2 regions of the Sphaerisporangium siamense genome follow, and region 2 is predicted to be linked to the other one. Evidence: riboswitches for the same ligand, from Rfam matches in the RefSeq annotation. Region 2 holds a riboswitch; the other holds the start of a gene.
The links. Region 2 has a riboswitch for S-adenosylmethionine ahead of BJ982_RS08780 (aminotransferase class V-fold PLP-dependent enzyme). Riboswitches for the same ligand answer to the same signal wherever they lie in the genome.

Region 1: linked by a shared signal. The riboswitch ahead of thrC (threonine synthase) and the one ahead of BJ982_RS08780 (aminotransferase class V-fold PLP-dependent enzyme) in region 2 are both predicted to bind S-adenosylmethionine.

Annotation. Positions count from the first base shown of each region.
Region 1 covers NZ_JACHND010000001.1:2,082,382-2,096,534, reverse strand. Annotated here, with positions in the region: gene groL (chaperonin GroEL) at 16-1,638, opposite strand; gene BJ982_RS09895 (cold-shock protein) at 2,046-2,246, opposite strand; gene BJ982_RS09890 (MoaD/ThiS family protein) at 2,587-2,862, opposite strand; gene thrC (threonine synthase) at 2,876-4,171, opposite strand; SAM riboswitch class I at 4,186-4,348, opposite strand; gene BJ982_RS09880 (RNA polymerase sigma factor) at 4,462-5,025, opposite strand; gene BJ982_RS09875 (alpha,alpha-trehalose-phosphate synthase (UDP-forming)) at 5,188-6,615, shown strand; gene BJ982_RS40340 (MFS transporter) at 6,722-7,924, shown strand; gene otsB (trehalose-phosphatase) at 7,881-8,663, opposite strand; gene BJ982_RS09860 (DUF3263 domain-containing protein) at 8,752-9,090, opposite strand; gene BJ982_RS09855 (SAM hydrolase/SAM-dependent halogenase family protein) at 9,442-10,254, shown strand; gene BJ982_RS09850 (hypothetical protein) at 10,586-10,984, shown strand; gene BJ982_RS09845 (ABC transporter ATP-binding protein) at 11,061-12,071, opposite strand; gene BJ982_RS09840 (ABC transporter ATP-binding protein) at 12,055-13,092, opposite strand; gene BJ982_RS09835 (ABC transporter permease) at 13,105-14,028, opposite strand; gene BJ982_RS09830 (ABC transporter permease) at 14,021-14,153, opposite strand, start outside.
Region 2 covers NZ_JACHND010000001.1:1,837,665-1,851,817, reverse strand. Annotated here, with positions in the region: gene BJ982_RS08810 (L-aspartate oxidase) at 1-1,200, opposite strand, end outside; gene panC (pantoate--beta-alanine ligase) at 1,325-2,212, opposite strand; gene BJ982_RS08800 (Rossmann-like and DUF2520 domain-containing protein) at 2,256-3,146, opposite strand; gene BJ982_RS08795 (SAM-dependent methyltransferase) at 3,304-4,263, shown strand; gene BJ982_RS40310 (cytochrome P450) at 4,348-5,547, opposite strand; gene BJ982_RS08785 (TerC family protein) at 5,621-6,388, opposite strand; SAM riboswitch class IV at 6,553-6,668, shown strand; gene BJ982_RS08780 (aminotransferase class V-fold PLP-dependent enzyme) at 6,719-8,059, shown strand; gene BJ982_RS08775 (NADH-quinone oxidoreductase subunit D) at 8,078-9,250, shown strand; gene BJ982_RS08770 (DUF3180 domain-containing protein) at 9,403-9,861, opposite strand; gene folK (2-amino-4-hydroxy-6-hydroxymethyldihydropteridine diphosphokinase) at 10,010-10,516, opposite strand; gene folB (dihydroneopterin aldolase) at 10,513-10,878, opposite strand; gene BJ982_RS08755 (nuclear transport factor 2 family protein) at 10,988-11,425, opposite strand; gene folP (dihydropteroate synthase) at 11,422-12,273, opposite strand; gene folE (GTP cyclohydrolase I FolE) at 12,429-13,016, opposite strand; gene ftsH (ATP-dependent zinc metalloprotease FtsH) at 13,020-14,153, opposite strand, start outside.

The sequences.
Region 1 (14,153 bases), 240 kb from region 2:
GGGCGCCGAAGCGGCTCAGAAGTCCATGTCGCCGCCACCGGGGACGGCCGGAGCCTTCTCCTTCTCCGGCTTCTCGGCGATGACGGCCTCGGTGGTCAGGAACAGGGCCGCGATCGAGGCGGCGTTCTGCAGCGCCGAGCGGGTCACCTTGGCCGGGTCGATGATGCCGGCGTCGAGCAGGTTCACGTACTCGCCCGTGGCGGCGTTCAGGCCGACGCCCGCCTCCAGGTTGCGGACCTTCTCCACCACGACGCCGCCCTCAAGGCCGGCGTTCACGGCGATCTGCTTGAGGGGCTCCTCCAGCGCCTTGCGGACGATCGAGGCGCCGGTGGCCTCGTCGTTGAAGAGCTCCAGCTTGTCGAAGGCCTTCGCGCCCGCCTGGATCAGAGCCACGCCACCGCCGGGGACGATGCCCTCCTCGACGGCCGCCTTGGCGTTGCGGACGGCGTCCTCGATGCGGTGCTTGCGCTCCTTGAGCTCGACCTCGGTCGCCGCGCCGGCCTTGATGACGGCCACGCCGCCGGCCAGCTTGGCCAGGCGCTCCTGCAGCTTCTCGCGGTCGTAGTCCGAGTCGGTGTTCTCGATCTCGGCGCGGATCTGGTTCACCCGGCCCGCGATCTGCTCGGGGTCGCCGGCACCGTCGACGATGGTGGTCTCGTCCTTGGTGATGATGATCTGGCGGGCGCGGCCCAGCAGGTCGAGGGTGGCGGTCTCCAGCTTGAGGCCGACCTCCTCGCTGATGACCTGGCCGCCGGTGAGGGTGGCGATGTCGCCGAGCATGGCCTTGCGGCGGTCGCCGAAGCCGGGGGCCTTCACCGCGACGGACTTGAACAGGCCGCGGATCTTGTTGACGACCAGGGTGGCCAGGGCCTCGCCCTCGACGTCCTCGGCGATGATGACCAGCGGCTTGCCGGACTGCACGACCTTGTCGAGCAGGGGCAGCAGGTCCTTGTTGGCGGAGACCTTGCCGTTGACGATGAGGATGTAGGCGTCGTCGAGGACGGCCTCCATGCGCTCCGGGTCGGTCACGAAGTACCCGGAGATGTAGCCCTTGTCGAAGCGCATACCCTCGGTGAGCTCAAGCTCCAGCCCGAAGGCGTTGCTCTCCTCGACGGTGATGACGCCTTCCTTGCCGACCTTGTCCATCGCCTCGGCGATCATCTCGCCGATCTGGGTGTCGCCGGCGGAGATGGAGGCGGTGGAGGCGATCTGCTCCTTGGTCTCCACGTCCTTGGCAATCTTGGAGAGCTCTTCGCTCACGCGCTCGACGGCGGCCTCGATGCCCCGCTTGAGGGACATCGGGTTGGCGCCGGCGGCGACGTTGCGCAGCCCCTCGCGTACCAGCGCCTGGGCGAGCACGGTGGCGGTGGTGGTGCCGTCACCGGCGACGTCGTCGGTCTTCTTGGCGACTTCCTTGACGAGCTCGGCCCCGATCTTCTCCCACGGGTCCTCGAGCTCGATCTCCTTGGCGATGGAGACACCGTCGTTGGTGATGGTGGGCGCGCCCCACTTCTTCTCCAGCACGACGTTGCGGCCCTTGGGCCCAAGGGTCACCTTGACGGCGTCGGCGAGCTGGTTCATACCGCGCTCGAGACCGCGCCGGGCGTCCTCGTTGAACGCGATCATCTTGGCTGCCATACGGCTAGACCTCCCAGATACAGGGTGGCTTGCGACGGATCGAGCCGACGCCCGCGACGGCATGTAGACCCGCTCCTCCACGACCCTGTCGCCGTGGACCACCGGGCCCCATCGCCTCGATCCAGGTTGTCACTCTCCACACGAGAGTGCCAACGAACTATTTAGCACTCTACCCGGTCGAGTGCAAGCGACCACCCCTATGACCTGGGAGGCACACGGATTTCTCCGACCGTATGCCGAATATTGGGCCTGCCCCTCATCCGGCGGCGGCCGGGCGGGCGACGATGTCCCACGTCAGAACGGGAGAGGGCCCGCCCGCCCTTGCGCAGGGCGGACCGGACCCTCCTTCTCGTGACTGTGATAGACCAGTGGATCTCTTCGACTGCGGCCGGGCTTCGCCGGCCGCGTCACACAGTCCGTACGGACTCGGCCTGGGGACCCTTCTGGCCCTGTGTGATCTCGAACTCCACCCGCTGACCCTGTTCGAGGGAACGGTATCCCTCCGCCAGGATCGCTGAGTAGTGGACAAACACGTCCTTACCACCGTCTACCGCGATGAAGCCGTAGCCCTTGTCCGCGTTAAACCATTTGACGGTGCCCTGCGCCACTTTCCGACTCCTCTTGCTGGGCTCCGGACCCCGCCCACTCCTCCGCGAGGTCCGTGACCTTCGGAACCGAGACGCATGCGAACTCCTCGGCCACGTCGATCGTTCTCGACCATACCTGTGGCATGCCTTGGCGCAACAGAGTCAATCACGAAACTACTTCTTGACGTTCGCTCAAAGCGGTACGTGACTATTTCGCACTCGCGTTTAGTTAGTTGACAATTACACTACCGAGGGGACCCAGTAAAAGCTTCTATTGTGATAGTTGGGCCGTTCAAGGGCCCAGAACGCACGAACGCCCGCCCGTCCCGGGGGACGAGCGGGCGTTCGGCCCGGCTTGCGGTCAGCCGCCGGCGACCGCGGGGATCACCGAAACCTGGGCTCCGTCGGGGGTGGGGGTGTCAAGTCCGTCCACGAAACGGACATCCTCTTCTCCGACATACACGTTGACAAAACGGCGGATGCTGCCCGTTTCGTCCAGGATACGAGCCCCGATTCCGGGGTAGTCGGCGTCGAGCTTCTGCAGCACGTCGCGAAGGGTGGCCCCTTCGCCCGTCACCTCGGCGGCACCGTCGGTGTACGTACGGAGAATCGTCGGAATCCGTACAGAAACGCTCATTTATAGGGACCTTTCAGGAGTTTTCCACGACAGCCGTACGAAATGCGTCGAGAGAGGGACGGATCACCGCGGTCGGCCGGGCGCCGGACGCGACCGCGTCCAGGGTCTTGAGGCCGTCGCCGGTGTTGAGCACCACCGTCTCGGCCTCGGGGTCCAGCAGGCCCTTCTCGGTGAGCTTCTTGAGCACGCCCACGGTGACGCCGCCCGCCGTCTCGGCGAAGATGCCCTCGGTGCGGGCGAGGAGCCGCACGGCGTCCACGATCTCGGCGTCGGTGACGTCCTCGACCGCGCCAGCCGTGCGGCGGGCGATGTCGAGCACGTAGGGGCCGTCCGCGGGGTTGCCGATGGCCAGCGACTTGGCGATGGTGCGCGGCTTGACCGGCTGCACGACCTCCCGCCCGGCCTTGAAGGCGGCCGACACCGGCGAGCAGCCCTCCGCCTGCGCGGCGAAGATCTTGTACGGCTTGTCCTCGACGAGGCCGAGCTTGATCAGCTCCTTGAAGCCCTTGTCGATCTTGGTGAGCTGGGAGCCCGAGGCGACCGGGATGACGATCTGGTCGGGAATGCGCCACCCGAGCTGCTCGGCGATCTCGTACGCCAGCGTCTTGGAGCCCTCGGCGTAGTACGGCCGCAGGTTCACGTTGACGAAACCCCACCGGTCGCCCAGCGGGTCGCCGATGAGCTCCGAGCAGAACCGGTTGACCTCGTCGTAGGTGCCCTCGATGCCGACCAGGCGGCCGCCGTACACCGAGGCCATGACGATCTTGGGTTCTTCGAGGTCGGCGGGGATGAACACGCACGCGTCGAGCCCGGCGCGGGCCGCCGCGGCGGTGACGGCGCCGGCCAGGTTGCCGGTGGAGGAGCAGGACAGCGTGTGGAAGCCGAAGGTGCGCGCCGCCTCCAGGGCGATGGCGACCACCCGGTCCTTGAAGGAGTGGGTGGGGTTGCCCGAGTCGTCCTTGACGTGCAGGCTGCGCAGCCCCAGCTCACGCGCCAGGTTGTCGGCCTTGACCAGCTTGGTCCAGCCGGGGGCGAGGTTGGGCTTGGCGGCGACGTCGGCCGGGACCGGCAGTAGCGCCCGGTAGCGCCAGATGTTGGCGGGACCTGCGGCGATCTGCTCACGCGTGACGGGCGCGGCCCCGTCGAAGTCGGGGCCGCTCCAGGTGTAGGCCACTTCGAGTGGCCCGAAACACTCGATACACGCGAAGCTCGGGCCCAGGGGATAGCGGGTGCCGCATTCGCGGCAGGACAGGCCGACGGCGGGGCCGAAGTCGTTGGAGGTGGTGATCTCAGCTGTTGCGAGCGCCATGAAGCGAGGCCTTTCCCTCATCTTCGCCCGGACCACCTTGGTCCCGGGCCGGAATTGGCACCTGTCCCGGCCGGTCTCACTGGTCTAAGTGCCGCGACATTCGGAGACGCGATGACCACAGCCGGGAGGGTTGCCGGGGCTTCGCAGGGCCGGTCCCTCCACCCCTCTGGATGAGCAATGTTCAGTTGTAAGACTGCCGACATGACAGGCAGACCGACATCACTGTACCTCGCACCCGGCGGGACAGGCGTGCCGTCTCGTATCATGAGACGGTGCCGACCGCATGTCGGTCAGGCCAGCGGGCCGTAGGCGTCGCCGAGGATGCCCTGGACGTACTTGCGCGCCTGGTGGATGCGCGATTTGGCGGTGCCGAGCGGGATGCCGAGCTGCTCGGCCACCTGGTTGTAGTCGAGCTGGCAGATGTCACGCAGCACCAGGGCCTGCGCCAGGTCGGGCTTGTCGGCCTCCAGGGCCTCCATCGCGTCCAGCAGGTCGAGCCGGTAGCCGGCGATCACGCTCACCCGGCCCGGGTCGGCCCGCAGGTCGGGCAGGTCCTCCGACGCCTGCTCGGCGGCGCGCCGCTTGAGCGTGCGGTAGGTGGTGCGGGCGCAGTTGGCCGTCACGATGTGCAACCAGGTGGAAAAACGTGCCCGGCCCTCGAACCTGCCGATGTTGCGGGCGACCGCCAGCAAAGTATCCTGGCAAGCCTCCTCCGCGTCCTGGTGGTAGGGCAGGAACTTCGCGCAGTGGCGCAGAACGTCGGGCTCGATGCGGCGGAGAAGCTCCCCGAGGGACCGGTGGTCGCCCTGAGCGGCGTCGCGGGCGAGCTCTTCGGTCGTATCGTCAAGCGCCATACCGGGGCCTCCATCGACCGTCCGCGCCTCGCCTCGCCCTGACCACCAGCCCATCCTATTGGGAGAGTTAAATTTCATTAATCCACGGCCAGGTGAGCTTTCCGGCGGAGAAGAACGGCGTGGAGACGACCGCCACGGCGGACGAGGAGTGGTGATGGGCGGATGAACACGGTACTCATGGCCTCGAACCGGGGCCCGGTCTCGTTCACGCTCGCCGACGACGGCACGCTGACCATGCGCAGAGGCGGCGGGGGCATGGTCTCCGGGCTCTCCGAGGTCGCCAAGGACGCCGACGTCCTGTGGGTCTGCGCCGCCCTCTCCGACGGCGACCGCAGCGCCGTGCGCCGCGCCCCCGGCGGCCGGCTGGACCAGGCGGGCTACGACACCGGCGCGGTGCGCATGCTGGACATCCCGCCCGCGACGTTCCACCGCGCCTACAACGCGGTGGCCAACTCGACGCTGTGGTTCGTCAACCACCTGCTCTACGACACGCCGAACTCCCCGCAGTTCGACACCCGCTTCCGCCGCGAGTGGGAGTCCTACCAGGACTACAACGCCGCGTTCGCGCTGGCCCTGGCCGAGGAGGCCGCGCACGGCGCCCGCGTCATGATCCAGGACTACCACCTGACCCTGGCCCCCGCGATGCTGCGGGTGGAACGCCCCGACCTGCGCATCGCGCACTTCTCGCACACCCCCTGGGCGCCGCCCGAGTACTTCTCGCTGCTGCCCGACGACATCTCCGCCGAGCTGCTGTCCGGCATCCTGGGCGCCGACCGCGCGGGCTTCCTCACCGCCCGCTGGGCCTCGGCGTTCATGGACTGCTGCGAGACGCTGCTCGGCGCGCACGTCGACCGCGCCGCGCGCACGATCACCTACGAGGACCGGGTGACCCGCGTCGGCGTCCATCCCCTCGGCGTGGACGGCGACGCGCTGTGGGCGCGGGCGCTGGAGCCGGACGTCGAGTCCCACATGACGGCGCTGCGCGAGCGGGTGGGCGACAAGAAGCTCATCGTGCGCATCGACAGGACCGAGCTGTCCAAGAACATCGTGCGCGGCCTGCTCGCCTACAAGCAGTTCCTGACCGACCATCCCGAGTGGCACGGCAAGGTCGTCCACCTGGCCTTCGCCTACCCCTCGCGCCACGACCTGCCCGAGTACCGCGAGTACACCGCGGCCGTGCAACGCTGCGCCACCGAGATCGAGGACGAGTTCGGCGGCGAAGACTGGGATCCGCTGATCCTCAACGTCAACGACGACTACGCCCGGTCGCTGGCGGCCTACCGCATGGCCGACGTCCTGCTCGTGAACCCGATCAGGGACGGCATGAACCTGGTCGCCAAGGAGGGCCCGATCCTCGCGCCGCACTGCGCGCTCGTGCTGTCGCGCGAGGCGGGCGCGGCCGCGGAGCTCGGGGCCGACGCCCTGGTGGTCAACCCTTACGACGTCTCGGGCACGGCGAACGCCCTGCACGACGCGCTGGTGCTGCCGGAGGAGGAGCGCGCCAAGCGCGGGGCGCGCCTGCGCGCGGCGGCCACCGCGCTGCCCCCGCACCAGTGGTTCGCCGACCAGCTCGCCGCCCTCGACTGCTGAGGCCGCTGGGGTAGGGGATTTCTAGCCTTGGCGGTCCCGGGGTGAAAGGTCCGCTCGATGGTAATTTCGGGTGGGATCGTGGCCCACTTCGAGACCCGGGGGTTCTGTGAGCTCGACCGCTGTCGTCCGATCGCTCACCCGGGACCGCCCCACCTGGCTCATCTACTTCCAGCTCTGCATCTTCGCGACCTACCTGTACGGCCTGTCCGCCGCGCTCCCGCTGCTGCGCCTCGACCAGGGCGTCTCGCAGGCCGTCGCGGGCCTGCACGGCACGGCCATGGCCGCCGGCGGCGTGACCAGCGGCCTCGCCATGCCGCGCGTGATGGCCAGGCTCGGCCGGCGCCTGACGACCTGGATCGGCACGGCCGCGATGACGTTCGGGGTCACGCTGGTGGCCCTCACCCCGGCGCTCCCGGTCACACTGCTCGGGTACGGGCTGGCCAGCGCGGGCGGCTCGATCGCGCTGTACGCCGGCATGTCGGTGCTGAGCGACCACCACGGCGTCGCGGGGCCCGCGGCCATCAACGAGGCCAACGCGGTCGGCGTGACGGTCGGCATCGGCGTGTCCTACCTGATCAGCGCGCTGGCGCCCACCCCGCTCGGCTGGCGCGCCGGCATCCTGGTCACGCCGGTCGCGGCATTGCTGCTGCTCGCCCTGATGGGCCGCGTGTGGATCCCGCGGGACACCTCGGCGGGGCGCGCGTCGGCGCGTGAGGTCCCCACCGGCCCCAAGGTCCCCTACGACTGGCGGTTCCACACCGCGTGCGGGGTGCTGTTCTGCCTGGTGGCGATGGAGTTCCTGTTCAACATGTGGGCGGCCAGGCTGCTGGCCGACCGCACCGGCATGACGGCCGCCGCCGCGGCCACCGGGCTGACGGCGTTCACCGTCGGCGTCGCCGCCGGCCGGTTCGCGGCCGGGCGGCTGACCCTGCGGTTCGATCCCACGCCGCTGCTGACCTGCGCGCTGTTCGTGACCCTCACCGGCTGGGCGGTGTTCTGGCTCGGCGACACACCGGCGCTGTGCTACGCCGGCCTGGTGCTGAGCGGCGTCGGCGCCGCGGTGCAGTTCCCGCTCGGCCTGGCGAGGGTCATCGCGTCCTCGGGCGGCCGCGCGGCCGAGGCCAGCGCGGCGGCCTCGGTGTGGGCCTCCACCGCGACCGGTGTCGGCCCGTTCGCGCTCGGGGCCCTGGCGGACGGCTTCGGCACGCACACGGCGTTCCTGATCGTCCCGCTGCTGATCTTCTGTGCCGTCTGCGGGATCGCGGTCAGCTCGTGGCGCGCGGCGGAAGCGCGTCCGCCAGCGCCGTGAGCAGCGCCGCGACCCCGGCCGGGCCGTCCACGACGACGTCGGCGCGCCGGGCCAGCTCGGTGACCTCGGTGGAGGCGCTGCACACCGTCACGCCCGGCAGGCCCGACAGGCGTACGGCCTCGAACGCCGCCAGGTCGCCCAGGTCGTCCCCGGCGAACAGCACCGACCGCGCGGCGCGCTCGGCCAGGAAAGCGCCGAGCGCGTGGCCCTTGTCCATGCCGGACGGCCTGAGCTCCAGGACCAGCCGCCCCGGCTCGACCGCGAGCCCGGTCTCGGCGGCGAGCTTGGCCAAGGGCTCGCGCAGGGCCCGCAGCGTCCCCTCCGGGTCCGGGGCGCGGCGGGTGTGGACGGCGACGGCCCGGCCCTTGTCCTCCAGGGTCACGCCCGGCTCGGCGCCGTCGGTGAGGGTGAACCCGAGGGAGGCCACCAGGGCGGGCACCTCGGCGCGGACGCGCTCGACGCCGGGCGGGGGCGGTGGCGAGGTCACCCGCCCGCCCTCCCAGCGTTCGAGGCCGTACTGGCCGAGGACGACCAGCCCGGGGACGTCGGCGAGGCCGGGCCCGCCGGGCACCCGGCCGTACTCGATGGCGGTGGCGGCGGGGCGGCCGGTGACGATCGCGACGGCGCCCACCAGGCCGCCGAGCCGCACCAGCGCGGCGGCGGCCTCGGGGGCGACGCGGGCGTCGGCGGGGTCGGGGACGATGGGCGCCAGCGTGCCGTCGAAGTCGAGGCCGATCACCGCGCCCGTCGGATCCGCCTTTATGGCAGCTAACCCGGCATTGTCGGGCAACACTTCATGAGTCACGCGTGAAGCAGTACCCCTGGATTCAGGGACGCATACCGAGACGCCGCGCCGCGCGCTCGCGCTGCCGGGAGGCGCGCAGCCGCCGCAGCCGCTTCACGGTCATCGGATCGTGGGCCAGCGCCTCGGGACGGTCGATGAGCCGGCCGAGCAACTGGTAGTACCGCGTCGCCGAGATCTCGAACGTCTCGCGGATCGCCTGCTCCTTGGCCCCCGCGTGGCGCCACCACTGGCGTTCGAAGGCGAGGAGCTCGCGGTCCCTGGCGGACAGCTCCCCGGCGGCGTGGGGAACCGCGGCGTCCTCGGCGTCGGGAACTGCGGCGTCCTCGGCGTCGCCGTCACCGTGGTCCGGCGCGGTGTCCATGATGTCCTCCTCGATCGGGCACGCGGAGAGGCGGACGGCAGGCCGGGCGGGGGAATGCGGGAGACCAGCGAACGTGCGCCCGGGCGAGCGCGCCCCTGGACCACGACGCGCGTGTGGGGCCCGACGCCATGCTAGTAGGGATTTCGCGGCTGTTCATGACAGTTCGGGAGACCTGGGGGCCCGGTTCCCGGACGACGGGCCCGGTCCCGCGCACCTCACCGGATATGTGGGTATATCCGTGGATGGAGTATGGGTTTGATCGGGCCGGTCGAAGCCGAAGATCGGTTGGTCGTTGATATGTCCGGACGCGCCCCTATGACACCGCCTTCTCGCGACGTAAGGTCACCAAGTGTGACCTCTGTCATCACGCTCCTCACCGACTACGGGCTGGAAGACGGCTTCGTGGCGTCGTGCCACGGGGTCATCTTGGGCATCGCCCCGCAGACGCGGATCATCGACGTCTGTCACCTGGTCCCGGCCGGTGACATCCGCCGCGGCGCCGCTATCCTCGCCCAGACGCTGCCGTACCTCCCCGCCGGCGTCCACATCGCCGCCGTCGACCCCGCCGCCGCCTGCACGCGGCGCTCGGTCGTCGTCGAGGCCGGGCAGCGGGTGTTCATCGGCCCGGACAACGGCCTGCTGTCGTGGGCAGTGCTCGCCTCGGGCGGCGCGCGGGCGGCGTACGAGATCACCAACGACGAGCTGTTCCTCACCCCCGTGTCGCCGACCTTCCACGGGCGCGACATCTACGCGCCGGTGGCCGCCCACCTGTGCGCGGGGCGCAAACCCGCCGACCTCGGCCCGGAGGTCGCCCTCGACCGGTTGCTGCAGCTCCCCGCGCCGACGGCGAGGCTCGGCCAGGACGCGGCCGAGGGCGAGGTGCTCTCCCTGGACCGCTACGGCAACGTCCAGCTCTCCGTCACCGCCGACGACCTGGCGTCCCTCGGGATCCGTGTCGGCGACACGCTGGCGGTCTCCATGGGCAGGCGGCAGGTCACCGTCCCGTTCCGCGACACCTACGCCGCCGTGCCGCCGGGCAACCTGGTCGCGTTCACCGACTCGGCGGGCATGGTGTCGGTGGCCGTCAACTCCGGCGACGCCGCCCAGCGCCTCGGCCTGCCGCCGGGAGCGCACGTGCGGCTCGCACGGGTGACCGGCGGATGAGCCCTGTGCCGAATGTCCTGATCGCGAGGATCTCCGGAGAGGCGGCCCGGGTCAAACTTCGGTCAAACGGTAATGTGCCGGGCATGCGCGCGACGGCGGCGGAACGCGGGCCGGCACGTGCCCTGACCTAGCACTTCTTCGCCGGCGCCGGCGCGGGCGACGGGGTCCCGTCACGTAAACGCCCGCCAATCATTGCTCTCGACTGACCGTCTCAGCCATCGACAGGCCTCCCGGGTTCGGTACTGTCTGAGCGGTCACGTTCAGTAACCATCTGAGCACTGCGGATATTCGACCGCCTCTGGCTCGGTGGTTCTCTCAAGGAGAAGCACGCATGATTCGCCGCATTCTGGTCACTACGGCATGCGCCGGGATCGCCATCATCGCCCCCGCCGCCGCCGCTTCCGCCGACACCGCCAAGCCCGCCAACACCGCCAAGGCCAACTGCTGCCCCTGCGGCTCCGTCGCGGCGGTCGTCCCCACCGCCCCGGTCGCGGTCGCTCCGGTGTGCGGCCCGTCGGTCGTCGGCGGCTACGCCCTGGGCGGCGCCTGGGGCGGCGGCTACGTCGGCGGAGCGGGCTACGTCGGCGGGGGTTACCTCGGCGGAGGCTACCTCGGCGGCTACGGCTACGCCGGCGGTAACGGCTACGGCGGGGGCCACCACAGTGGCAACGTCGGCGTCGGCACCGGCGGCCTCGTGGGCGTCGGCGTGGGGAGCATCGACATCCTCTGACGCTCGCGCGTCGGACACCAAGGGCGGTGTCCCATGGACCGGGCCATCGGACACCGCCCTTACCGTGCTCATGAGGTCAGGCGTTGATCACGTCCTGCGCCTCGGCGAAGTGGCAGGCGCTCGGGTGCCCGCCCGCGCGGATCTCCAGAAGGGGTTCCTGCTCGGCGCAGATGTCCTGCGCCTTCCAGCAGCGCGTGCGGAACCGGCAGCCCGACGGCGGGTCGGCCGGCGACGGCGGGTCGCCCTGCAGGATGATCCGCTCGCGGCCCTCCCTGCCCTCGGGGTCGGGCACCGGCACGGCCGACAGCAGCGCCTGGGTGTAGGGGTGGCTCGGCCGCTCGTAGATGTCGGCGTCCTTGCCCAGCTCCACGATCTTGCCCAGGTACATCACCGCGACCCGGTCGGAGATGTGCCGGACGACCGACAGGTCGTGGGCGATGAAGATGTACGCGAGGTTGAACTCGTTCTGCAGGCGCTCCAGCAGGTTCATCACCTGGGCCTGGATCGACACGTCGAGCGCCGACACGGGCTCGTCGCAGATGATGATCTCAGGCTGGAGCGCCAGGCCGCGGGCGATGCCGATGCGCTGCCGCTGACCGCCGGAGAACTGGTGCGGGTACCGGTTGATGTGCTCGGGGTTGAGGCCGACGACCTCCAGCAGCTCCTGCACCTTCTTGCGGCGGTCGCCCCGGGGCGCCACCTCGGAGTGGATCTCGAACGGCTCCCCGATGATGTCGCCGACGGTCATGCGGGGGTTCAGCGAGGTGTAGGGGTCCTGCATGACCATCTGGATGTTGCGGCGCATCCGCTTGAGCTCCGACCCGCGCGCCTTACCCAGGTCGACGCCCTTGATCTTCGCCTCTCCCGAGGTGGGCCGCTCCAGCGCCATCAGCAGCTTCGCCAGCGTGGACTTGCCGCAGCCGGACTCGCCGACGACGCCGAGGGTCTCGCCGGGGTGCAGGTCGAACGAGACGCCGTCCACCGCCTTGATGGCGCCGATCTGACGCTTGAAGACGATGCCCTGGCTCAGCGGGAAGTGCTTGACCAGGTCACGGACCTGAAGAATCGGCTCACCCGACGGTGCCATCGAGGACCTCCCTGTAGTAGTGGCAGGCGCTGCCGCGCGTCCCGCTGATCTCGTACAGCGGAGGCACGTCGCTCAGGCAGTTGTCCCGGCGGTACGGGCAGCGGGGGTGGAAGGCACAGCCCGAGGGCATGTCGAGCAGGTTCGGCGGAAGGCCCTTGATGGCGTACAGCTCCTGGCCCTTCATGTCGACCCGGGGGATCGAGTCCAGAAGGCCCTTGGAGTAGGGGTGCGCCGGGGTCTTGTAGAGGTCGTACACGGGGGCGTTCTCGACGATGCGCCCCGCGTACATGACGGCGATCTTGTCGGCGACGTCCGCCACGACGCCGAGGTCGTGAGTGATCAGGATGAGCCCCATGTTGCTCTCGCGCTGCAGCTCGGCGAGCAGCTCCATGATCTGCGCCTGGACGGTCACGTCCAGCGCGGTGGTGGGCTCGTCGGCGATGAGCACCTCGGGGTCCAGCGCGATCGACATCGCGATCATGATGCGCTGGCGCATGCCGCCGGAGAACTGGTGCGGGTAGTCGTTGACCCGCTGGCGCGCGGCCGGGATGCGGACCCGGTCCATGAGCTCGACGGCCTTCTTCATGGCGTCGCGCTTGGACACGCCCCGGTGGACGCGGAACATCTCGCTGATCTGCCATCCGACGGTGAACACCGGGTTCAGCGCCGACAGGGCGTCCTGGAAGATCATCGCGATGCGCTGGCCGCGGATCTGGCTGCGCGCCTGGTCCGACAGCTTGAGCAGGTCGGTGCCGCGGAAGCGCACCTCCCCCTTGGGGATCCGTGCGGGCGGCATGTCGAGGATGCCCATGATGGCCTGCGCGGTCACGGACTTGCCCGATCCGGACTCGCCGAGGACGGCCAGCGACTCGCCGGCGTTGACCGTGTAGCTCACGCCGTTGACGGCCCGGACCACGCCCTGGCGGGTGGTGAACTCCACGTGCAGGTTGTCCACCGCGAGCAGCGGCTCTGCCGTGTCCTCGCCCGGCTGCAGGCGCGTGTCGATCGAAGGGTTCTTCACCTCGGTGCCTTCCTACCGCAGCTTGGGGTCGAGCGCGTCACGAACCGCGTCACCCAGCATCACGACGCTGAGGATGGTCAGGCTCAGGAACAGCGCGGGGAACAGCAGCGGCAGCGGCGCCTCCAGGAAGCGGTTGCGCGCGTCCGCGATCATCAGGCCCCAGGAGATCTGCGGCGACTGGATGCCGACGCCGAGGAACGACAGGGCCGCCTCGCCGGCGATGAACGCGCCGAGGTTGATGGTCGAGACCACGATCACGGGCGCGACCGCGTTCGGCAGGATGTGCCTGAGCATGATCCGCCACGGTCCCGCGCCGAGCGCGCGGGCGGCCACCACGTAGTCCTGGTGCTTGGCGGTGATCACCGCGGCCCGCATGATGCGCAGCACCATCGGCCACGCGAGCAGGGACAGGGCCAGCACGACGCTGCCGATGCCGGCGTTGTCGCGGCCGACGACCGCGAGGATGAGCAGGGCGCCCAGGATCGCGGGGATGGCGAAGAAGATCTCGGCGACGCGGGAGAGGATCACGTCCACCCAGCGCCCGTAGAAGCCGGCGAGCAGACCGAGTACTCCTCCGACGAACCCGGTCAGGCCCGCGCTGATGAAACCGACCAGGATCGAGACCCTGGCGCCGTGGATGACCCGCGAGTAGACGTCGCATCCGAGGTTGTCGCTGCCGAACCAGTGTTCGGAGTTCCAGGTCTTGCGCGCGTCGGCGAGCTGGCAGGTCGAGGGGTCGACGCCGACCGTGTCGAACAGGCCGGGGAACGCCGAGATCAGCACGAAGATCGCGACCATCAGGGCGCCGATGATGAACACCGGGTTGCGCCGCAGGTCGTACCAGGCGTCCGACCACAGGCTGGCCGGCTTCTCCGTCTTGACCGGCTTGGCCGGCGGCGCGGCGGGGGCGGCCGCGGGCAGAGTGTCGTTACTCATAGCGGATCCTGGGGTCGAGGACGGCGTACAGCAGGTCGACCACGAGGTTGGCCACGATGTAGATCAGGACCAGGACCGTCACGATGCCGACCACGACGGGGTTCTCCCGCAAGTAGACGGACTGG
Region 2 (14,153 bases):
GGCGAGGCGGTTGGCCCCGTGCACGCCGGTGCAGGCGACCTCGCCGCAGGCGTACAGGCCGGGGACGCTGGTGCGGCCGTGCGGGTCGGTGAGGACGCCGCCGCTGGCGTAGTGGGCGGCGGGCGCGACGGGGATCGGCTCGTGGACGGGGTCGACGCCGTGCTCACGGCACACGGCGTAGATGGTCGGGAAGCGGGTGCGCCACATCTCCTCGCCGAAGTGCCGCGCGTCGAGGTGGACGTGCTCCGCGCCGGTCTCCAGCATCCTGCGCATGATCGCCTTGGCGACGACGTCGCGGGGCGCGAGCTCGGCGAGCTCGTGGACGCCGAGCATGAAGCGCTCGCCGGCGGCGTCGAGCAGGACCGCGCCCTCCCCGCGCACGGCCTCGGAGACGAGCGGCTGCTGGCCGGTGGCGTCGGGGCCGAGCCAGAGCACCGTGGGGTGGAACTGGACGAACTCCAGGTCGCGCACGACCGCGCCGGCGCGCAGGGCGAGCGCCACGCCGTCCCCGGTGGACACCAGCGGGTTGGTGGTGGCCGCGTAGACCTGGCCCATGCCTCCGGTGGCGAGGACGACGGCGTCCGCGCGGACCGCGCCCACGCCGTCGCGCGCGCCCTCGCCCATGACGTGCAGGGTGATCCCGCAGGCGGCGCCCGCGGCGTCCTTGAGCAGGTCGAGGACCAGGGCGTGCTCGATGATCTCGATACGGCCCGTGGCGCGCACGGCCTCGACCAGGGCGCGCTGGACCTCGGCGCCGGTGGCGTCCCCGCCGGCGTGGACGATGCGGTTGCGGTGGTGCCCGCCCTCCCGGGTGAGCTGGAGGTCGCCGGCGGGGTCCCTGTCGAAGCGGGCGCCGCGCGCCATGAGCCGCCGCAGCGCGGGCGGCCCCTCGGTGACGAGGGTACGGACGGCGGGCAGGTCGCACAGGCCGACGCCGGCGACGAGCGTGTCGTCGAGGTGCTCCTCCGGGGAGTCCGCCGGGTCGAGCACGGCGGCGATGCCGCCCTGGGCCCAGCGCGTGGATCCGGCGGAGAGCACGTCCTTGGTGACCACGAGGACCTTGGCGCCCGGGACCAGCTCGGCGTGGCGCAGGGCCACGGTGAGGCCCGCGACGCCGGACCCGACGACGACGACGTCGGCGCGCGCGGTCCAGCCGGGCGCGGGTGCGGTGAGCCGCCGGGGGATGGGCGGGTGGGACATGGGTACTCCCCTCATTTCGTCAAGATGACGATAAACCATGAGGCGAAGGTGGGGCGGAGAGGGGTGGGACGAACGGTGTTGTCGCAGGTGAGAGCCCAAGGTACCCGACCCGCCGCGCCTCCCGTTACGGGGCCAGGGTGAGCACCATGTTGTCGATCAGGCGGGTGGCGCCGACCCGTCCCGCCACGACGAGGACCGCCTCCCCCTGGTGCCCGTCGCCGACGGCGGCGAACGTCGCGGGATCGACCAGGCTGCAGTAGTCCAGCGCGAGCGGAGGCGCGGCCCCGGCGGCGGCGTCCAGGACGGCGTGCGCCGCGTGCAGGATGTCCTTGGGGCGCTTGTGCGCCGCGCCCTCGCGCAGCGCCGCCGACAGCGACAGGGCCGTGCCGCGGTCGGCCTCGGACAGGTAGCGGTTGCGGCTGGACAGGGCCAGCCCGTCGGGCTCGCGCACGGTCGGCGCGCCGACGATCGCGATCGGCAGGTTCAGGTCGGCGACCATGCGGCGGATCAGCGCGAGCTGCTGGGCGTCCTTCTGCCCGAACACGGCGACGTCCGGCGCGACCAGGTTGAAGAGCTTCAGCACGACCGTCAGCACGCCGTCGAAGTGGCCGGGGCGGAACGCGCCCTCCACGATCGTGCCCATCTGGCCGGCCGAGACGCCGACCTGGCGGTCGGGGAGGTACATCTCGCCGGCGGAGGGCGCGAAGACCACGCGCACGCCCTCGGCCGCGCACACCTCCAGGTCGGCGTCGAACGTCCGGGGATAGCGGGAGAGATCCTCGTTCGGCCCGAACTGGAGCGGGTTGACGAAGATGCTCACCGCGACGTGCTCGGCCCTCTCCCGCGCCAGGCGGATCAGCGCGCGGTGCCCCTCGTGCAGCGCGCCCATGGTCGGCACCAGGGCGAGGGCGCCCTGACCTCCCGGCCGCGCCGAGGCGCCGTCCGCGCCGATGCCGAGCGCGGCGCGGGCCGCGAGGAGCTCGGAGCGGTCATGCGCGACGATCACGTCCACGCGTCGCCTCCTCGGTACGCGGGCCGGGCGCCGGGCCCGGCCGTCATGTCCACGTGTTGCCGCCGAGCGCGTCGAGCAGCCGCTCGGCCGTCTCGGGTTTGAGCAGCCCGGCCGCGAGCGCGCGGTCGGCGGTGAGCCTGGCCAGGGCGATGTAGGCGTCGGCGGCCTCGGGCGCGGCGACGATCAGCGCGTCCACGTGCTTGCGCACCGTGCCCGCGTCGCCGCGCACGACCGGCCCGGTGAGCCCGGACAGGCCGAGGCGCAGCGCGTTGTCCAGGGCGGCGCCGAGCAGCGGGCCGAGCATGCGGCCCGGGTGCTCCACCCCGATCTTCCTCAGCAGTTCCTGGGACTCGGCGATCAGCGTGACCATGTGGTTGGCGGCCCCCGCCAGAGCCGCGTGGTAGAGCGGGCGGTCCTCGTCGGGGATCCACACCGGCTCGCCGCCCATCTCGATGACCAGGGCCTCGGCGACCGGCCTGAGCGCCTCGGGCGCGGTGACGCCGAACGAGCAGCCCTCGACGCGGCGCAGGTCGTCGTCCCTGCCGGTGAAGGTCATCACCGGGTGGAGCGCGAAGGGCACCGCGCCCGCGGCCGTCGCGGGGTCGAGCACGCCGAGCCCGTAGGCGCCGCTGGTGTGCACGAGCATCTTGCCGCGCAGGTCGGCGCCGGTCGTGGCGAGGCCGGAGACCAGGCCGGGCAGCACGTCGTCGGGCACGGTGAGCAGCACGAGCTCGGCGTCGCGGATGACGTCGTCCGGCCGGGAGAGGGGGACGCCGAGACGATCGGCGGCCCGGCGGCCCGAGGCCTCGGAGACCCCGGCCGCTCCCGTCACGTGGTGCCCGGCCTGGGCGAGCGCCGCGCCGAGCACCGAGCCCACCCGCCCGGCGCCGACGACGCCGACCGCGAGGCGCCCCGGGCGGTCGCTTGTCCGCATCACGTTCCCGTTCACGTTCGACGTATCAGCCTCAGACGCCCCAGCGTAACGGGCGCCTCTCCGATCACCGCCGCCCGGCTCCCCCGGCCGCGCCGTCCGGGCTCACCGGGCCGGTCGGCGGGCGGCGTCCTCCTTGGTAACGTCCGGTGCCGTGTGGGTGACCTGGCGGGAGGCCTTCCGGCGAGCGCTGTACGGCGAGGACGGGTTCTACATGCGGGAGCGGCCCTCGGGTCACTTCCGCACCTCGGTCGGCGCCTCGCCCGCGTTCGCCGCCGCGGTGCTGCGCCTGCTGATCCGGGTGGACGCCGGCCTCGGCCGTCCCGACCCGCTCGACCTGGCCGACGTCGGATCGGGTGACGGCGCGCTCGTGACCGAGGTGCTGCGCGCGGCCGAGCCCGCCCTCGCGCGGCGGCTGCGGGTGACGGCCGTCGATCTGTCCCCGCGCCCCGAGGGGTTGCCCGGGGCCGTCGCCTGGACGCCCGCGCTCCCGGAGGAGATCACCGGGCTGGTGTTCGCGAACGAGTGGCTGGACAACGTGCCGCTCGACGTCGCCGAGCAGACGCCCGAGGGGCCGCGGCTGGTCCTGGTCGATCCCGGGACGGGCGAGGAGCGGCTGGACGGCCCGCCGGAGGAGCGCGACCGGCGGTGGCTGGAGCGCTGGTGGCCGCTCGCCGCGACGGGCCTGCGCGCCGAGATCGGCAGGCCGCGCGACGAGGCGTGGGCGGGGGTGGTAGCCCGGCTGGCGCGGGGGCTCGCGGTGGCGGCCGATTATGCACACCCTGTGGATAACCGGCCGCCGTACGGCACGCTGACCGGGTACCGCGACGGGGCGTGTGTGCCGCCCATACCCGACGGATCCTGCGATATCACGGCACACGTGGCGCTGGACGCCTGCGCGGCGGCGGGCGAGCGAGCGGGCGCGATATCCACAACGTTGACCACGCAACGACACGCGCTGCGCGATCTCGGGGTCACCGGGCGGCGGCCGCCGCTGAGCCTCGCGGCCACCGATCCGGGCGGCTACCTGCGGGCGCTGGCGCGGGCGTCCCAGGAGGCCGAGCTGATCGACCCGGCGGGCCTCGGCGGCTTCGGCTGGCTCGCCCAGGGCAAGCCATGACCCACCGGCGTCCCGGGGCGTACCGCGACCGGCGCCCGGCCATGGCGCGGCCCGCGCCTCCCCGCGCCTTCGGCGACGCGAGGGTCAGATGGTGACCTTCAGGGACTCCAGGCCGCGGATGACGAAGTTGGGCTTCCAGGAGGGTTCCTCGGCGAGTTCGAGTCCGGGCGCCGCGGCGAGCAGGGCGCCGAACGACTCGATCAGCTCCACGCGGGCCAGCGGCGCGCCCAGGCAGAAGTGGATGCCTGCCCCGAACGAGATGTGCGGGTTGTCCTTGCGGCCCACGTCCAGCCGCTCGGGGTCGTCGAACACCTCGGGGTCGTGGTTGGCCGAGCCGAACAGCAGGGCCACCTCCGTCCCCTTGGGGATGTCCACCCCGCCGATGGTGACGTCCTGGAGCACCCACCGCTCGAACATCTGCAGCGGGGTGTCGTAGCGCATCAGCTCCTCCACCGCCGTGGGCAGCAGCGAGGGGTCGGCGCGCAGCCGCTCCAGCTCGGCGGGGTTGCGGAACAGCGCCCACCAGCCGTTGGCGGTGACGTTGACCGTGGCCTCGTGCCCGGCGTTCAGCAGCAGCACGCAGGTGCCGATGAGCTCCTCCTCGGTCAGCGTGTCCCCTTCGTCGGCAACCTGGGCCAGCGCGCTGATCAGGTCGTCGCCGGGGTCGGCGCGGCGGGCGGCGGCGAGCCCGGACAGGTAGTCCGAGAACTCCGACGCGGCACGCACCGCGGTGTGCTGTACCTCCGTCGAGGGGTTCAACTCGTACATGCCGCAGATGTCGGCCGACCACGGGCGCAGCAGGTGACGGTCGGACTCGGGCACGCCCAGCATCTCGGCGATCACCGTCACCGGCAGCGGCTCGGCCACCTCGCCGATCAGGTCGCCGCCGCCGCGCTCGACGAACGCGGCCACCAGCTCGCGGGCGACGCGCCGCACGCGGGGGCGCAGCTCCTCGACCATGCGAGGGGTGAACGCCTTGGAGACGAGGCGGCGCAGCCGTGTGTGGACGGGAGGCTCGACGTCCAGCATCCCGGCGCGGATGACGCGCCAGAACGGCTCCTGGAAGCCGGGCTCGGGCTCGCGGCCGAACTCCTCGTGCGAGGCCACGTGCAGGTATGAGCGGCCGAGCCTGCGGTCGCGCAGGGCGGCGTTGACGTCGCCGTGCCGGGCCACCAGCCACTGGCCGGTGGGCTCGAAGTAGCTGACCGGCGCGCGGTCGCGAAGCTCGCGGTACACGTCGTAGGGGTGCGCGACGAAGGCGGGGTTCCATGGGTCGAAGTGCACAAAGTCATCGTATGCACCGAAAGTCGAGCCGTTGCCCCGCCCGGGGGAACGCCCCCGGGCGGGGCCGCCGGTCTCAGCGCGCGGTGTCCGGTTCCGGGGACTCCTCGTGGCTTTCGCGCGGCTCCACCGGCCGCCGGCCCGCCTTCCTGCGCACCCGGATGTTCAGCAGCTCCACGATCAGCGAGAACGCCATCGCGAAGTAGATGTAGCCCTTGGAGATGTGCTGGTCGAAGCCCTCGGCGATCAGCACGACGCCGATCAGGACGAGGAAGGACAGCGCCAGCATCTTGATGCTCGGGTGCCGCTCGACGAACTCGCCGATCGGCCGCGCCGCTACGAGCATCACCAGGACCGCGACGATCACCGCGGCGATCATGACGCCCAGCTCGTCCACCATGCCCACCGCCGTGATCACCGAGTCCAGCGAGAACACGACGTCCAGCAGCATGATCTGCACGATCACCGCGCCGAAGGAGGCCGCGGCCCGCCCGCCGGAGTGGCCCGAGGAGCCCTCCATGCTGTCGCCGATCTCGTACACGCTCTTGCCCAGCAGGAACAGCCCGCCGAGGATCAAGATCAGATCTCGCCCCGATATGCCGTGCCCGAACACCTCGAACAGCGGTTCCGTCAGCCGGACGACCCACGACAGGCCGAGCAGCAGCGCCAGGCGGCTGAGCAGCGCCAGCGCGAGACCCAGCTTGCGCGCCCTGTCCCGCTGCTCGGCGGGAAGCTTCCCCGCCAGGATCGAGATGAAGATGATGTTGTCGATACCGAGAACGATCTCCAGGGCGACCAGGGTCAGGAACCCGATCCAGATCGTGGGGTCGGCGACCCAATCCATGCGAGTACTCCTCCAGCGGTGCACGAACGACGGCCCGCCCGGCGGGCGGACCGTTCCCTGTCCAACGCACGGGGGTTCACCAGAGTTCGCCCGGATCGCCACCCCTACACCGGGGTGTCAGAGGTTGCGAGGACGGCCGGGGCGTGGGTTATAGTCCCGGTGTAGGTCATGAGTGCCAGCGCCAAGCCCCGGCTCGCTGGCCGGCAACCCTCGCGCTCGCGGCGGGGTGCCCCGGGTGAAGACCAGGTCCGGCACGAGGTGTGCCGGGCAAGCGCGGGCTCCGTCGTCTCAACGCCATGACCGGGGGCCCCTGACCCGAGGAGGCCGGCGTTGTCCGTCGTCACCGACCTGACCACCCCTTCCAGCTCGTCCCCCGTTCCCTCCGGTGACCCGGAGTCCCCGCTCGGCGCGCGCTCCCGCATCCCCGCGGTGGTCGGCGCCGACCTGGAGGTCCCGGTCAAGGGCGGCAGGCTGGTCAGGTACGCCAACTTCGACTACGCCGCCAGCGCCCCCTGTCTGGAGCCGGTGAGCGCCGCCGTCGCCGCCGCGCTCCCGGCCTACTCCAGCGTGCACCGCGGCGCCGGGTACGCCTCCCAGCTCACCACCGCCCGCTACGAGCAGGCCCGCCACACCGTCCGGGCCTTCGCGGGCGCCCGCCCCGGCGACGCCGTGGTGTTCACCCGCAACACCACCGACGCGACGAACCTGCTGGCCCGCTGCCTGCCCGAGGGCACCACCGTCGTGGTCTTCGAGACCGAGCACCACGCGTCCCTGCTGCCCTGGGCCGACGCCGTGCGCCTCGCGCCGCCCGCCTTCCCCGGCGAGGCCGTGCGCGCCGCCGACGAGGCCCTCGCGGCCATCGACGGCCCCAAGCTGCTCGTCGTCACCGCCGCCTCCAACGTCACCGGCGAGCTGTGGCCGATCGCCGCGCTCGCGCACATCGCGCACCGGCACGGCGCCCGCGTCCTCGTCGACGCCGCGCAGCTCGTCCCGCACCGCAGGCTCAACCTGACCGCCCTCGACCTGGACTACGTCGCCTTCTCCGGGCACAAGCTGTACGCGCCGTTCGGGGCGGGCGTGCTGATCGGCCGTTCCGACTGGCTCACCGCCGCCGACCCGTACCTGCGGGGCGGGGGCGCCTCCAGGAACGTCGCCGGGGGCGCCGCGGAGGGCGCGCCGCTCGCCACCGAGTGGAGCGACGACGCCGAGCAGCGGCACGAGGCCGGCACCCCGAACGTCCTCGGCGCGGTCGCGCTGGCCGCCGCCTGCGACGCGCTGTCCGCCACCGGCTGGACCTCCCTGGTCAAGGAGGAGGAGCGCCTCATCGGCCTGCTGCGCGAGGGCCTCGCGAAGATCGACGGCGTGCACGAGCTCTCGCTGTGGGGCCCGGGGCACCCGCGCGTCGGCATCGTCTCGTTCGTGGTGGACGGCTGGAGCGCGCGGGAGGTCGCCGAGGCCCTGTCGTCGGAGTACGGCATCGGTGTCCGCGACGGCAGGTTCTGCGCCCACCCCTTCGTCCGCCACCTGCTCGGCGAGGCCGGGCGCCTCGACGACGGCACGTGCGCGGACGGCACCGCGGGCGCCGTGCGGGCCTCCATCGGCATCGGCACCACCGAGGAGCACGTGCGCCGCCTGGTCGCCGCCCTGACCGAACTTGTCTCCCGGCGGTGACGTGACAGCATGGGGTCTATGACCGGACCTCATGCCGCGGGAGGGCCCATCGAGCGGGTCGTGGGCATCGGCGCCGGGGCCAAGGAGCTCGCCACCGAGGACATGATCCTCAACATCGGGCCCCAGCACCCCTCGACCCACGGTGTGCTGCGTCTCCGGCTCACCGTGGACGGCGAGCGCATCGCCTCGGCGGAGCCGATCATCGGGTACATGCACCGGGGCGCCGAGAAGCTGTTCGAGGTGCGCGACTACCGGCAGATCATCGTGCTGGCCAACCGGCACGACTGGCTGTCGGCCTTCGCCAACGAGCTCGGCGTCGTGCTCGCCGTCGAGCGCATGCTCGGCATGGAGGTCCCGGTGCGGGCCGTCTGGGCGCGCACGCTGCTCGCCGAGCTGAACCGCGTGCTCAACCACCTGATGTTCCTCGGCTCCTATCCCCTGGAGCTCGGCGCGATCACGCCCATCTTCTACGCCTTCCGCGAGCGCGAGATGCTGCAGGCCGTGATGGAGGAGATCTCCGGCGGGCGCATGCACTACATGTTCAACCGGGTCGGCGGCCTCAAGGAGGACCTCCCGCACGGCTGGCTGGACCGGGTCGCCGCGACGGTCGGCGACACGCGCGGGCGGCTGTCCGACATCGAGAACCTGATCTACGGCAACGAGATCTTCCTCGCCCGCACCCGCGGCGTCGGCGTGCTCGACCGCGAGACGATCCTGCAGTACGGGGTGAGCGGGCCGATCGCCCGCGCCTCCGGCGTCGACCTGGACCTGCGCCGCGACGAGCCCTACCTCGCCTACGGCGAGCTGCCCGTGAAGGTGGCCACGCGCACGGCCGGCGACTGCCACGCCCGCTTCGAGGTGCTGCTCGACCAGGTCAAGCACTCCCTCGACCTCGCCGACGCCTGCGTCGACCGGCTGCGGTCGCTGCCGCCGGGGCCGATCAACCAGCGGCTGCCCAAGGTGCTCAAGGTGCCCGAGGGCCACACCTACGCCTGGACCGAGAGCCCGCTCGGGCTCAACGGCTACTACCTGGTGTCACGCGGCGAGAAGACGCCGTGGCGGCTCAAGCTGCGCAGCGCCTCCTACAACAACGTGCAGGTGCTCAGAGAGATGCTGCCCGGGCACCTCATCGCCGACATGGTGGCCATCCTCGGGTCGATGTTCTTCGTCGTCGGCGACATCGACAAGTGACCGTCCACCAGGCCCGGCGCGAACCGCAGGTTTAGACGTCCCGCTCCGGTGCAGAAGACCTGTGCGTAAAGGGACAGGGTGGAAGAGACAAGGGTGACTCCTTGCGGTGGCGGGGCCCGGTGGTGGTGCCGGGCCCCGTCGCATGCCCCGGCTCAGGAGCGCTTCTCGTCGTCCTCGGGGCCCTTCGGCACCCGGCAGCAGTGTTCGAGGAACAGGGCCGCGCAGACGAGCACGACGCAGGAGAGCAGCGACCCGCCGGCCAGGAAGAAGTCGCGCCGGGGGGTGTCCTGGTCCAGCAGCGGCATGACGTAGAACACGAAGCCCGCGAAGATCCCGGCGCACGCCGCCCCCACGTACGCCGACGCCTTGGCCAGGGCGGCCAGCCGGGCCACCGCGAGCGGCTCCACCGGCTTGGTGTCGGGTTTGCGCTGGATGCGGGCGCGGGTCATCCACCCGCTGTACGCCTCGCCGACGGCGAGCAGGAGCACCGTGGGGATGGCCGTCCACGGGACGGTCGGCAGGTCGGAGTAGACCTGCTGCAGCACGAGCCACGTCACCAGGGCGAACGCGACCACCAGCACGACGAGCACGCCGGGACGGCTCGGTCTCACGTGATCCTCCTCATCGTTGCCACCGGCACCCCGGCCTCCCCCGCGCGAAGCCCCCGGCGGACGGCCCTGGCGGCGTCATCGTGAGAGTAAAGCCCATCGAGGCGTGGCCTATTCCGGACACGGCACGCGCCGGTCCGGAGGGGGACGGTCAGCTGGGCGGCTGGAGCGCCAGGTCGGCGCGCAGGCGCACGCCCCCCTCGTCCAGGTCGGCGAGCAGCCCGGCCACCGAGCCGCGGCCGGGCAGCACCGCGCCCGGATCGGCCTGCGACCACGGCACCAGGACGAACGCCCGCTCGTGGGCCAAGGGATGCGGGAGCGTCAGCTCGGGGTCGTCGGAGAGCAGGTCGCCGACCATGATCAGATCGACGTCCAGCGTGCGCGGCCCCCACGGCTCGGTGCGCACCCGGCCGAACGCGCTCTCGACGCCGAGCGCGCGCTCCAGGATCGCCTTCGGGCCGAGCGTCATGGTGTTCGCGATCACCACGGCGTTGAGATAGGGACGCTGGTCCGGGGGACCCCCGACCGGGTCGGTCTCGTACACCGGGGACACCGCCACGAATTCGAGCCCGGGGGCGTCGAACAGCGCGTCGACGGCGCCCTGAAGCGTGTCGAAACGGCGGCCGACGTTGCTGCCGAGCGCCAGGACCACCTTCATCCGCGCCTCCTCCTGATCGTCACGACCACGTCGCCGAACGGGAGCGGGATCGGCGCCGCGGGCTTGTGCACGCTGACCTCGGCCGCCTCGACCGGCCCGCTCGCCAGGCACGCGTCCGCCAGGCGCGCGGCCAGGGTCTCGATGAGGTCGACCGGCTCCCCCTCGACGATGGCGGCCAGCCGGAGGGCCAGCTCGCCGTAGTCGACGGTCCTGGACAGATCGTCGGCGGCGGCCGCGGGGGCGGTGTCGAGGAACAACGTGACGTCCACCACGAACTCCTGGCCGAGCTCGCGCTCGGCGGGCAGGCAGCCGTGCCTGCCGCGCGCACGCAGCCCTACAAGGCTGATCGTGTCCCCACTCATGGAACCGCTCCCGTTCCGACGCGCCCCGGGACCTCCGGAGCAGCTTCCACGCTAACCAGGCCCGGGACGTGCTCGAACCCCGCCGCGTCCGCGCGGAGGCGGGCAGCGGTCATTCATCCGCCTGCTCGTCGTCGTCATCGGCCTGCAGGACGGGGGAACCGTGGTACACCCAGAGGCGCCAGCCCGCGGGGGTGCGGATGAAGGTGCTGGTCGCGACCACGCGGCCGGCGGCGAAGGTGGCGTCCTCGGTGTCGGCGGCGGTGAGGATGTTCTCGGCGCAGGACAGCACGGCGACGTCGCCCGCGACGGTGGTGCGGACGTCGGTCAGCACGAACTGGATGTAGGTGGTGTTGGCCATGATCAGCGCCCAGGAGCGCAGCACCTCGGCCCTGCCGGTGACCATCGACCAGCCGGGGTGGACGCACATCGCCACCCGGCCGTTCTCGTCCTCGGCCCAGATCTCGGTCATGCGGTCCAGGTCGCCGCTCTCGATGGCGGTGTAGAACGCCTCGTTGAGCTTCTCGATCTCAGCGGCTGTGGTGCTCATCGTCTACCGCCCTTCCAGGCCGCGGCGACGCGGACGGCGTCGGCGTTGGGACGCACATGGTGAACGCGAACACACCAGGCGCCGGCCTGGGCGGCGAGCGCCGTGACGGCCAAGGTGGCGTCGTCGCTGCCGCTGAAGGGCCTCGGCGTGCCGTCCGGGCCGGCCAGCAGGCGCCCGAGGAAGCGCTTGCGCGAGGCGCCGATGATGATCGGGTAGCCCAGCCGCCCCAGCTCGCCGATGCCCGAGAGCAAAGACCAGTCGTGCTCCGCCTTCTTGGCGAAGCCCAGGCCCGGATCGACGATGACCTGGTGCTCGGCGACCCCCTCGGCCAGCACGGAGTCGACCCGTTTGCGGAGCTCTTCGGTGACCTCGCCGACCACGTCGGAGTAGATCGCGCGCGTGTCCATGTCGTGGCTGTGGCCGCGCCAGTGCATGACGACGTAGGCGACGCCCGAGGCGGCCACCAGGCGCGGCATCGCCGGGTCGGCGAGGCCGCCGCTCACGTCGTTGACCAGGCGGGCCCCCGCGGCCACCGCGGCCTCGGCCACCTCGGCCCGCATCGTGTCGACGCTGACGACCACGCCCTGCTCGGCCAGGGCGCGGACCACCGGCTCGACCCGGCGCAGTTCCTCGTCCAGGGGGACGCGCGCGGCGCCGGGCCGGGTGGACTCGCCGCCGACGTCGACGATGTCGGCGCCCTGGGCGACCAGGTCGAGGCCGTGGCGCACCGCGACCTCGGGGTCGAACCACCGGCCGCCGTCGGAGAAGGAATCGGGGGTGACGTTGACCACGCCCATCACCAGGCAGCGCCCCGGGTCGGGCAGGCCCGGCACCGTCCATGTGGTCATGGCGTCCAGCCTAGGTGCTTCCCGATGACGATCTGCGCCATGGGTCCGGGTTGTGGATAACGAATCAGCCCGACTTGCGCGTGAGATCTCATATCCGGCGAAACCCGGCGCGCGTCGGTCGGCTGCTTCCCACCACCTGGCGCCGGGAACGCTCGTCAGCGGCGGCCGAGGATGAGTGCCATGGCCTCGGCGCGCGTCCTGTCGCTGTCGCGGAAGTCGCCGCGCACGGCCGAGGTGATGGTCTTGGCGCCCGGCTTGCGCACGCCGCGCATGGTCATGCACAGGTGCTCGGCCTCGATGACCACGATGACCCCCCGGGGCGCGAGGACGTCCATCAGCGCGTCGGCGATCTGGGAGGTCATGCGCTCCTGCACCTGGGGACGCCGGGCGTAGACGTCCACCAGCCTGGCCAGCTTGGACAGGCCGGTGATCTGGCCCTTGTCGTTCGGGACGTAGCCGACGTGCGCGACGCCGTGGAACGGCACGAGGTGGTGCTCGCAGGTCGAGAAGACCTCGATGTCCTTGACGAGCACCATCTCGTCGTGGTCGGCGTCGAAGACCGTGGTCAGGACGTCCTCGGGGGACTGCCCGAGCCCGGCGAACTGCTCGGCGTACGCGCGGGCGACCCGGGCGGGGGTGTCGACCAGGCCGTCCCGGTCCGGATCTTCACCGATCGCGAGAAGGATCTCGCGAACGGCCTTCTCGATCCGGCCCGAGTCGACCTTGAGTGGATCCACGCTCACCCGTTACGCCTCGTCCTTGGGCGTCGGGTGGTCGTTCCTGAGCAGAGCGCCGGAGCCGGCCTGGTTGCCCGCGGGGAGCGCGGTGCCGTTGCCGTTGCCCGCGACCTCCTTGGGCGTGAGGATCGGCGGACGGTCGGACGGGAGCCGCTTGCCGTACCCGGAGTAGGACGGGCGCTTCTCCTTGACGACGACCGGCGCGAAGATCTCCAGGACCTGCTCGCGGGAGAGCGTCTCCTTCTCCATGAGTTCGAGCACCAGGTTGTCCAGCACGTCGCGGTACTGGACGAGGATCTCCCACGCCTGGTCGTGCCCGGACTCGATGAGGCGGCGGACCTCTTCGTCGATCGTGGAGGCGATCTTCTCGGAGTAGTCGCGCTCGTGGCCCATGTCACGGCCGAGGAAGACCTCGCTGTTGCCGGTGCCGAACTTGCGGGCGCCGAGGTGCTCGCTCATGCCGTACTCGGTGACCATGCGGCGGGCGATGGAGGTGGCCTTCTCGATGTCGTTGGCCGCGCCGGTCGTGGGCTCGTGGAAGACGAGCTCCTCGGCCGTGCGCCCGCCGAGCAGCATGGCGAGCTGGTCCATCATCTCCGAGCGGGTGGCCAGGAACTTGTCCTCCATGGGGAGGGTCATCGTGTAGCCCAGCGCCCGGCCACGGGACAAGATCGTGATCTTGTGCACCGGGTCGGAGTTCGGCAGGGCGTGCGCCACCAGGGCGTGGCCGCCCTCGTGGTAGGCGATGATCTTCTTCTCCTGGTCGGACATGACCCGGCTCTTGCGCTCCGGGCCCGCCATGACGCGGTCGATGGACTCCTCAAGGGTGTTCATCGTGATCAGCTTCTGGTCCTGGCGCGCGGTGAGCAGCGCGGCCTCGTTGATGACGTTGGCGAGGTCGGCGCCGGTGAAGCCGGGAGTCCTGCGGGCGATGACGTCGAGGTCGACGTCCTGCGCGAACGGCTTGCCGCGCCCGTGGACGCGCAGGATGCCCTTGCGGCCCTCCAGGTCCGGGCGGTCGATGACGACCTGGCGGTCGAACCGGCCGGGACGCAGCAGCGCGGGGTCGAGGATGTCGGGACGGTTGGTCGCCGCGATGAGGATCACGCCGCCCTTGACGTCGAAGCCGTCCATCTCGACGAG